DNA from 3 places in the Lactobacillus sp. JM1 genome. Region 2 is predicted to be linked to each of the others. Evidence: predicted binding sites of a transcription regulator. Region 2 holds the regulator's gene; each other region holds the start of a gene.

Region 1 (3,287 bases), 260 kb from region 2:
GTATTTTAATTTATTTTCTTATTAAAATTAAAGTCTAGAATTATCAATATATACGTAATGGTCTTTCATTAAAACAATAATTTTAATGAAAGGCATAAGAGACTCTCCCGAAACATCAATGTTTTGCTGATAATTAATGCTTACAAATTACATTTAATTATTATAAAATTCTATTTTTACCTTTAAAATTACACTTGATTAGTGTCTTATCGGTGTCTTCAAAATACTAAGAACAAAACCTCCTCATACATACCAAAAAGCTGTAAGTTTCAGCAAAAAATTCCTGTGAATTAGTTTAATGTTTAATTAGAAATTATATCCCGCTCTCCTCTAATTAAATCCAAACATTTATACAGCCTTAACGCCTCAGTTAGTAAATATATAGCTCATAAATACTACTTTCAATCAAATTTTAAATATATAATCAACCCCTTAATTATCGTGAAATTAGCAAAATTAATTTAAACGTTGATTGTAAAATCAAATTGAACACTTTAGAAAAATAAAAAGTCCATTCGGACCTGTTTGATAGAATGTTAATAACCACAAAAACTTTCTATTGGAGGTCAAAATGGACTCTTTACATTCTACCATGAACCAGCACGTTAAAGGAAAGCATTTATCATTTGAAGAGCGAGTTATTATTCAATTGCGTTTGAAAGATGGCTGCTCTTTGCGTGCAATTGCTCGTGAACTCAACTGTTCTCCTTCTACTATCAGTTATGAGATTAAACGTGGCACTGTAAAACTGTATCATGGTAAAGTCAAAAGATACAAGGCTACTCAAGGACATGATGTATATCAAGCTCATCGTAAAAATTGTGGGCGCAAATCAGACTTTCTCAAAAAAACTCAATTTATTCACTATGTCCACAAACATTTCTTTAAAGACGGTTGGTCGCTTGATGTTTGCAGTAATCGTGCCACTGCTGCTGGCGAATTCTCTAGCAGCGATGTTGTCTGCACCAAAACTCTTTATAATTACGTTGATAAGGGCTTATTAGGCATTTATAATTACGACTTGCCTGAGAAGCTTAAACGCAATACCAAGCTTCATCGTGTTCGCAAAAACAAGAAAAAGCTTGGCAGAAGTATTGAAGAACGTCCAAAAGAAATTAGTGAACGTAATGAATTCGGTCATTGGGAATGCGATTTGGTTCTTGGACATAAGACTAAAGATGATGAAGTGCTGTTAACCTTATCTGAGCGCATGAGTCGTGAATTCTTAATTATTCGTATTCCCGACAAGACTTCTATCAGTGTCATGCAAGCCTTTAAAGAACTCCAAAGACAATACAGTGAACACTGGAATGATATTTTTAAAACTATTACCACTGATAATGGTTCAGAATTTGCGGATCTGTCCAACCTAGAAGAAGCATCCAATACACTGGTTTACTATGCCCATCCTTACACTTCTTGTGATAAGGGAACAGTTGAAAGACACAATGGTCTTATTCGCAGATTCATTCCTAAAGGAGAAGCAATAGCTAACTATTCTTTACAAAATATCATTGATATTGAAACCTGGTGCAACTCATTGCCAAGAAAGATCTTAGCTTATCATACACCAGATGAAATCTTTGAAAGAGAATTAGATCGAATCTATCAAGCAGCTTAACCAAAAGTGTTCAATTTATTATTGCAATTTACGAAATTAATTTAAAGTAACTTTTCAGTTCATCAATTATTAAATTACCTTAGAATTTTCGCATTCCAATTTTAGTTATGTTCCTCCTAGCAATCTATAAATTAACTTCTACATTTTCAGGTTATTATTTATCTAATTTCTTCTTACTTATGGATACTCTCCCCCCTCTCCTACTTAGAAAAGATTAGGGGACAAGACTAAATTGCTTAAATAAGATATAATATATACAAACCTATGTTCGAGGAGACTATAAATTGGAAACTAACAAATATTTATCCTTAATTAAACAAGAGTTGGCGAATATGCCTGATTTTGTAAAAGAATATAATCTTGGCACCACTCATTCATTAACTACAACATACCAATATTTAACAGAAATTCGTCGCTTTTTTGATTGGTTGAGACAAAATAAATTATCTACAGCTTCTTCCAATAAAGAAATTGAACTAGTGACACTAGAAGACATGCAACGAAATGATGTTATGCTTTATATTCATCATCTTAAACACACCAAAAACCAACAAGGACGATTAAACTCACCTACTACAATTAATCGATCAATTAATGCCCTGCGTTCTTTATATAAATTCTTAACAATTACCTCAGACAATAATCATGGAGAACCATACTTTGATCGTAATGTCATGTTAAAAATTAATTCGTTGAATGATACTAAGACATTGAATTACCGAGCTCATGTTCTAGAATCTCATATGTACATGGGTGATTTAAAATATCAATTTTTAGATTTTATTGAAAATGAATACGAGCATAAATGTAATAAACAGTCTCTACCTTCTTTCAAAAAAAATCATGAACGTGACATAGCTATTATTGCACTGATTTTAGGTACAGGAATTAGAGTTTCAGAATGTGTTAGTGTGAATGTTCGTAATATTAACTTAAAAGATGAAATGCTTGATGTGATTAGAAAAGGTGGTCAAAAAGATAGTGTCCCGATTGCTGACTGGACTATTCCTTATTTAAAAAAATATCAAGAAATACGTGCCGATCGCTACCATGCAGATAGAGATGATATAGCCTTCTTTTTAACCAGATGGCATGGAGAAACCAGAAGAATGACTGCAAATGCTGTTGAAAAGATGGTCAATAAATATTCTGCTGCTTTTGGAAAACCTCTAACACCGCATAAATTACGCCATACTTTGGCCAGTGAGCTGTACGAAGTAACTAAAGATCAAGTTCTCGTAGCACAACAATTAGGTCAAAAAGGAACTACGGCAACTGACTTGTATACTCACGTAGATCAAAAAAAGCAAAAAGCTGCTCTCAATAAGATCAATAGACATAAGAATCAAGATTAATTTAAGTATAGTACTATTTTAATTATAATAAATATGATAGTTTATATTAAAAATGAGAGGTATCACTTATGGAGTTAAGAGTTTTAAGATACTTTCTGGCAGTTTGCGAAGAAAAAAATATATCAAAAGCTGCTAATTCTCTTCATATTAGTCAGCCATCCTTGTCAAGACAGTTAAAAAATCTAGAAGAAGAACTTGGTGTAACCTTGTTTTACCGCGGACATCAAGAAATTACGTTAACTCAGGAAGGCTATTATCTTCAAGAACATGCTGAAGAAATTATTTCTTTAGCTAATAAGACACAACAAAAT
Region 2 (3,287 bases):
CAGTGCATGAGTATTCAGCGGGCAGTATCATTTATAGAATTAATAAAAATGAAATAGAGTTTTTATTAGTTCAAAATATGCTTAATCGTACATGGGGTTTTCCTAAAGGACATCTTGAAGCTGGAGAAAATAATGTACAAGCGGCAAAAAGAGAAGTTTACGAAGAAGTGGGATTAAGACCAAACTATGATTTTAATTTTAAAGAAAGTCTCACTTATAAAATTACTCGTGATCGTTTGAAGACAGTAACTTTGTTTTTAAGTGAATTCATTCCAACTCAAAAAATTAAATTACAAAAAAGTGAAATTGGCGCTTCTAAATGGGTGAATTTAGAAGAGGCCAGTAAATGCTTGCATTATGAAGAATTGAATGAGCTCTTAAAAAAGGCACAGGACTACATTAAAAATGAGATATCCAGATAAGTTATTAGTTGAAGTTAAGGAAAGATCAAGAGGGATGAAATTAGAAGGGATCAATTTTGGAGCTGGTCCAGTTCATCCTAAACTAATGATTATTGGCGAAGCACCAGGAAGAGAAGAAATAGAGTCGCTGATTCCTTTTCATGGTGCTTCAGGAAAAGAATTGATGAAGTCATTAGCTTCAATTGGCTTAAAGCGAGAAGATGTTTACATTACAAGCGCAGTAAGAAGTCGACCTTATAGTGTTAAGAGGGTATTTAGTAAAAAAGAAAATAAAGAAGTAATAAAATACCCTAACCGAAAACCAACTAAAAAAGAAATTCTAGCGCATGCTCCTTTGTTAGATTTCGAGCTTCAATATGCTCAACCTAAAATTATCGTAACTGTGGGCACGACTGCTTTGAGCCGCTTACTTGATCATAAATATGAGATTAGTAAAGTGCATGGTAAGATTATTAAAAATACCTCGATTTTGGAATTAAATAGTAAAAAAGATGGCTACGTTTGGTCTAAAGAAAAATATACGGTAATACCACAATATCACCCAGCCGCGGTTTTTTATAACCGAAAACTGACAGATACAATTGCTCAAGATTGGTTAAATATAAAACCTTTAATTAAATTAGTGAAAAAATAAAAACTGGTAGGAATTAATTTCCTAACCAGTTTTTTAATCAATGTTATTACGGTATAGACCGACAACTTTGCCTAAAATTTGAACCACAGGTAAAATAATTGGATCCATAGTATCATTCTCAGGTTGTAAACGATAATATCCATCTTCTTTAAAGAATCTCTTAACTGTTGCTTCATTGTCTTCAGTCATTGCAACAACGATCTCGCCATTATTTGCACTAGATTGTTTGCGCACAATCACGTGATCACCGTTTAAAATTCCAGCATTAATCATTGATTCACCATGAACGCGTAACATGAAAAGTTCGCCAGCATCATTTTCAAGATCAGGTGGAAGAGGAAAGTATTCATCGATATCCTGAACCGCTAAAATTGGTTGACCAGCAGTCACTACACCAACAATTGGAATATCTTTAGGCTTAATTCCTAAAGCTTCTCGTCCTTTTTCAGTTACTTCAATTGCTCTTGGCTTAGTGGCATCTTTTAAAATATACCCTTTCTTTTCAAGTCGAGCTAAGTGACCATGAACGGTTGAAGTTGATGAAAGGTCAACTGCACTACAGATTTCTCTAACTGTAGGTGGAAAAGCTCGTTCTTCAACGGTATCGTAAATAAAACGTAAAATTTCTAATTGTTTATTTGCATGTGGTTCAGTCATAATTTTTTCTCCATCTAGTTACTTACTAGTATTTTAACAAAAAAACTTTATCTCAGCAAACAGGCGTTCTTAGTAGATGAGTCTTTTTTTATTGCTATAATTAGGGTAAACTAACATTGTTTAGTGAGGTGTTTACTTATGGATAAAAAAGAAGAAGAAAAGCTAATTAAAAGAATTAATGAGCTAACTAAAATTAGTAGAGAACGCGAATTAACTCCCGATGAAGTTGAAGAACGCAAGAAATTAAGATCCGCTTTTCTAGAAAACTTCCGTGCAGGCTTTAGGCAGCAATTAGAAGATACTGTAGTTATTGATGAAAATGGTAAAGAAGTAACTTCAGAAAAAGCAAAAGAGGCACAACGTCGTAAAGGATTAAGAAAAGATTAATCTTTTACTTTAAAAATAGCTGTTTTTTTGGTATGCTGAAAAAGTACATTAATTTTCGGAGGTTTTTGGGAAATGAATTTAGGTTTAGCAATTTTTCTTATTATTATCGCATTATTAATCGGTCTTGTCGGCGGATTTTACGGTGCTCGTGCATACATGAAGAAGTATTTCCAAGACAATCCTCCTATTAGTGAAGATATGATTGCAGCTATGATGGCGCAAATGGGACAAAAACCATCCGCTAAGAAGCTTAATCAAGTTATGAATATGATGAAGCATCAACAACAAAAGTAGTAGCTTACTTTACTAATATTTGGTAATAGACAGAGGACCGGATTCCTCTGTCTATTTGTATATTGTGAGGTGAAAAAATGAATATTTTCAGCAAATTGGGCTGGTTTTTCAAGCAAGAAAAAAAGAGATATATTATTGGAATTAGTTTTCTGGTTTTAACTTCGATTGCAAATTTAGTACCTCCTAGAATTTTAGGATTGATGGCTGATCAATTAGATAAGGGATCAATTAGTTGGAGTGAATATGCAGCTTTGATTTTAGCGGTTGTTGCTGCTGCGATTGTTTTGTATTTATTACGCTACTTTTGGCGTAAGCAGATTTGGGGTGGTGCGGCTGAATTAGAAAGACAAATGCGGTCACGCTTGTTTAAGCACTTTATGGTAATGGATCGCACTTTTTATCAAAGACACCGGACTGGTGACTTAATGGCGCATGCAACAAACGACATCAATTCTATTCAAAATGTTGCGGGAGACGGCGTTTTAACTTTAGTAGACTCATTAGTCACTGGTGGAACAACGATGATAGCAATGATTATCTTTACAGACTTTCGCTTAACTGTTATTGCACTTTTGCCACTTCCGTTTTTGGCTTTAGGGGCCTGGAAATTAGGAGATAAACTTCATTATAGCTTTGATAAGTCACAAGCGGCATTTTCTCGTTTAAATAATAAAACTCAAGAATCTGTTTCTGGAATTAAAGTATTAAAGGCTTTTGGCGAAAGCAAGCAAGATTCTGCTGCCTTTAATAAAATGGTAGATGAAACTATTCAGATTAATAAGAAGGTTTTTAAGTGGGATTCAATGTTTGATCCACTAGGAACTTTAATTATTGGTGCTACTTATGTAATCACAATTATTTATGGTGGTTTATTAGTAACAAATCATACTTTG
Region 3 (3,287 bases), 610 kb from region 2:
ACAGAGCTTTTGCTCTCGCTCGGTCACTAATTGATCAGCTCTTTTTTCTTTTTCTAAAACTTGAGCCTGCAATTTTTTAATTTGGTTTTCTTTTTGTGTGAGTTGTGAATCTTTTTGATCCAGCAAACTATCTTTATGATCAATAGCATCTTCACGTTGCAGTAAGCGATTTTCTTGTCTAGAAACTTCTTGTCGCCGCTCATTCAATTCATTATCTACTCTTTCACGATAATGATGAATTTCTTCTTGTGCTTCCAAGATCTTTTCTTTTTTGGCATCAGCTGCAGCTTTTCTCATCGCTTCTTTTTGAGAAGCAAGATCAGCCTCTACCGCTTTAGCCTTACTTTCTGCATCTGCCAAGATGTGTTTTGCATCATGGGCTGCATTCTGAGCTTGAGTCTCCCATTTATTCTTACGAAGACTATAACCCGCACAACCTCCAACTAAGACAGAAACAATAGCGACAGCAACAGGAACTAAAATTGTATTTATCATATCTTTTACTATCGCCTTTTTTATAGAATTATTTCACACATTATTAATAATAAAAGTATCCGGAAGTGATGTCAATCATACAAAAAACCTTGACTTTTAAAAGCCAAGGTTTAACTGTATTTGTTTACTAGTTTTTTTTACTTTTCTCATTGGAAGCATCATCTTTTACCGCTGCTGCTTCCTTCTCCTGCTTTATTTTTTCGGGGTTTTCACGCTCTTCAATAGCTTTAGAATCAATTCCATATGCTTTACGCACTTTTTCTTTTACTTCATCATACACATCTGGATGTTCTTCAAGGTACTGCTTAGCATTCTCACGTCCCTGACCAATTCGATCATCACCGTATGAATACCATGAACCAGCCTTCTTAATGATATCCTTGTCAGCAGCCATATCAATTAATTCACCAGTTTGAGAAATTCCTTTACCGTACATGATATCAACTTCTGCCACTTTAAATGGTGGAGCAACCTTGTTCTTAACAACCTTTAGCTTAACACGGTTACCAATTACATCAGATCCTTGCTTGATCTGTTCTGCGCGACGAACTTCTAATCGAATAGTAGAGTAGAACTTTAAAGCGCGACCACCAGGAGTAGTTTCTGGATTTCCAAACATCACACCAACTTTTTCACGAATTTGGTTAATGAAAACGGCGATTGTCTTCGTCTTAGAAATATTTCCAGAAAGTTTCCGCAAGGCCTGACTCATTAATCTCGCCTGTAAACCAACGTGAGAGTCTCCCATATCACCATCAATTTCAGCTCGTGGTACTAATGCAGCAACTGAATCCACAACCAAAATATCAATTGCACCACTGGCAATCAAAGTATCTGCAATTTGTAATCCTTCTTCACCAGTATTTGGTTGAGATAAAATTAATGAATCAATATCTACACCTAATGCCTCAGCATAAGCCGGATCCATAGCATTTTCAGCATCAATGTATGCAGCCGTTCCGCCACGCTTTTGAACTTCTGCAACAGCATGAAGTGCTACTGTAGTTTTACCAGAACTTTCTGGTCCATATACTTCAATAATTCGTCCACGTGGATAACCACCAACTCCAAGAGCAGCATCTAAAGCTAGTGAACCGGAAGGAATAGTGGAAATTTGAGTGTCTACTTTTTCACCCATACGCATAACTGCGCCTTTTCCAAAGTCTTTTTCAATCTTCTTTAAGGCAATGTCTAAGGCCTTCTTTTTATCATCTTTAGCCAAATCTCTTCCTCCTTATTCATTTATAATAATTATACTTGGTTTGACTACCTAAAAGCAAGAGAAATACGAACTAGCGTTCATATATATATTTCTCTAATTTTTATTACGCAAACTAACTTTATTTTTTTCAAAAAAAAGAAGCATTTCTGCTTCTTTTCATTCTAAATTTCACCTTTAAATACATCGCCACTTTGCTTAAAGTAATCATAACCTGAGTAAATTGTAAAGATTAAGCAAATATACAATAAAATGGTACCGATGTAGTAAACGTCACCAAGCAATAAGAAAATGATGGACAACATTTGCGTAGTTGTTTTAATCTTACCTGGCATTTTGGCAGCTAAAACTTGACCTTTATTCTCAGCTAAAATCAAGCGTAAGCCAGTAACAGCCAATTCACGACAAACAATAATAGCCACTACCCACGCAGGTGCTAGATTTAAAGAAATTAAAAATACAAAAGCAGTCATTGTTAGCATCTTGTCTGCTAATGGGTCAGCAAATTTTCCAAAATTGGTTACCAAATTTCTTGAACGAGCGATATGACCATCTAAAAAGTCAGTTATTGATGCCACTGCAAAAATCACTGCAGCTAATACATGAGACCAGTAAATATGTGCACCTAAAACAATTGCACCACCAGCCGGCCAGTTAAAAATTAAAACTAGCATAAAAACTGGAATCATAAAAATTCTAAACATAGTTAATTTATTTGGTAAATTCATTAACGGTTACTTTGACCTCCATTATTTTGATTGGTATTCGTTTGCCCTTGAGTATTTTGAGTGTTTTGAGTACCTTGTTGATTTTGCTGTGTCTGCGTATTCACATTATTCGTAGTAGTAGAACTTTGAGTAGTTGCGCTACTTTGTTGAGTACTAGTAGTTTGACTATTTTGTCCACTAAAAGTAAATCTGACAGTCATTGGTGAAGCAGGATTCGTTGAGTTATGGGCATTCACCTTCTTACCAGCTAAAGTCAAAGTAGTCGAAACGCTATTACCCATTTGCACAGAAACACTATTTACATTCTGCGGTAATTGAACTGAATGCTTACCGTTTGCCTTTAATGTTCCTTGCCAAACTGAAGAACCATTAACTAAAATTTGTGCCCAAACTTCATTCTTAGTGGTGCCTAAAGTTAAAGTACGGTCATCTTTCATCCCGCTAACACGATAACTATTATTACCTAAACTAGCAATTTTAACTTCTGAAGTCTTAGACTTTGGAGTTGATTTCTTCTTTGATGAAGTTTTAGATTTTGAAGATTTAATACGAGAAGAAGAAACAGTTACGTTCTCAGCTTGATTTGCTGATTGCTGATTAGTTCCAGTAAAGAAACGAGTATAAACAATATAAACTACCAAAATTACTAAAACAACACCAACTACGGTTGCAATCTGAGGTAGGTAACTACGCCACATTCCTTTACGACTATTTGTAGTTTCTTTAATTTTCTCACTTTTATTGTCGATGGAGTTTTCAACGTATTCCTCAGGCTTTGCTTCAGGAACCTCTGATTTATAGTCCGCTAATAGTTCTTTACCATTAAGACCAACCACATCGGCGAA

What was found. Region 2 encodes LexA, which represses DNA repair genes until DNA is damaged. Its sites were predicted from a motif close to CNAACANNTGTTNG; they were not measured.
Region 1: xerS (tyrosine recombinase XerS) is a predicted target of LexA. The motif match lies at 1,879-1,892, and genes of this name have one in related genera.
Region 3: recA (recombinase RecA) is a predicted target of LexA. The motif match lies at 1,784-1,797, and genes of this name have one in related genera.

What each region holds. Positions count from the first base shown of each region.
Region 1 covers NZ_CP044412.1:1,018,580-1,021,866, reverse strand. The annotation lists gene F3I00_RS05215 (IS30-like element ISLga1 family transposase) at 572-1,621, shown strand; gene xerS (tyrosine recombinase XerS) at 1,906-2,976, shown strand; gene F3I00_RS05205 (LysR family transcriptional regulator) at 3,045-3,287, shown strand, end outside.
Region 2 covers NZ_CP044412.1:758,591-761,877, forward strand. The annotation lists gene F3I00_RS03865 (bis(5'-nucleosyl)-tetraphosphatase) at 1-422, shown strand, start outside; gene F3I00_RS03870 (uracil-DNA glycosylase) at 406-1,056, shown strand; gene lexA (transcriptional repressor LexA) at 1,090-1,713, opposite strand; gene F3I00_RS03880 (DUF896 domain-containing protein) at 1,852-2,100, shown strand; gene F3I00_RS03885 (YneF family protein) at 2,173-2,394, shown strand; gene F3I00_RS03890 (ABC transporter ATP-binding protein) at 2,472-3,287, shown strand, end outside.
Region 3 covers NZ_CP044412.1:1,372,112-1,375,398, forward strand. The annotation lists gene rny (ribonuclease Y) at 1-495, opposite strand, end outside; gene recA (recombinase RecA) at 623-1,717, opposite strand; gene pgsA (CDP-diacylglycerol--glycerol-3-phosphate 3-phosphatidyltransferase) at 1,879-2,442, opposite strand; gene F3I00_RS07030 (RodZ family helix-turn-helix domain-containing protein) at 2,442-3,287, opposite strand, start outside.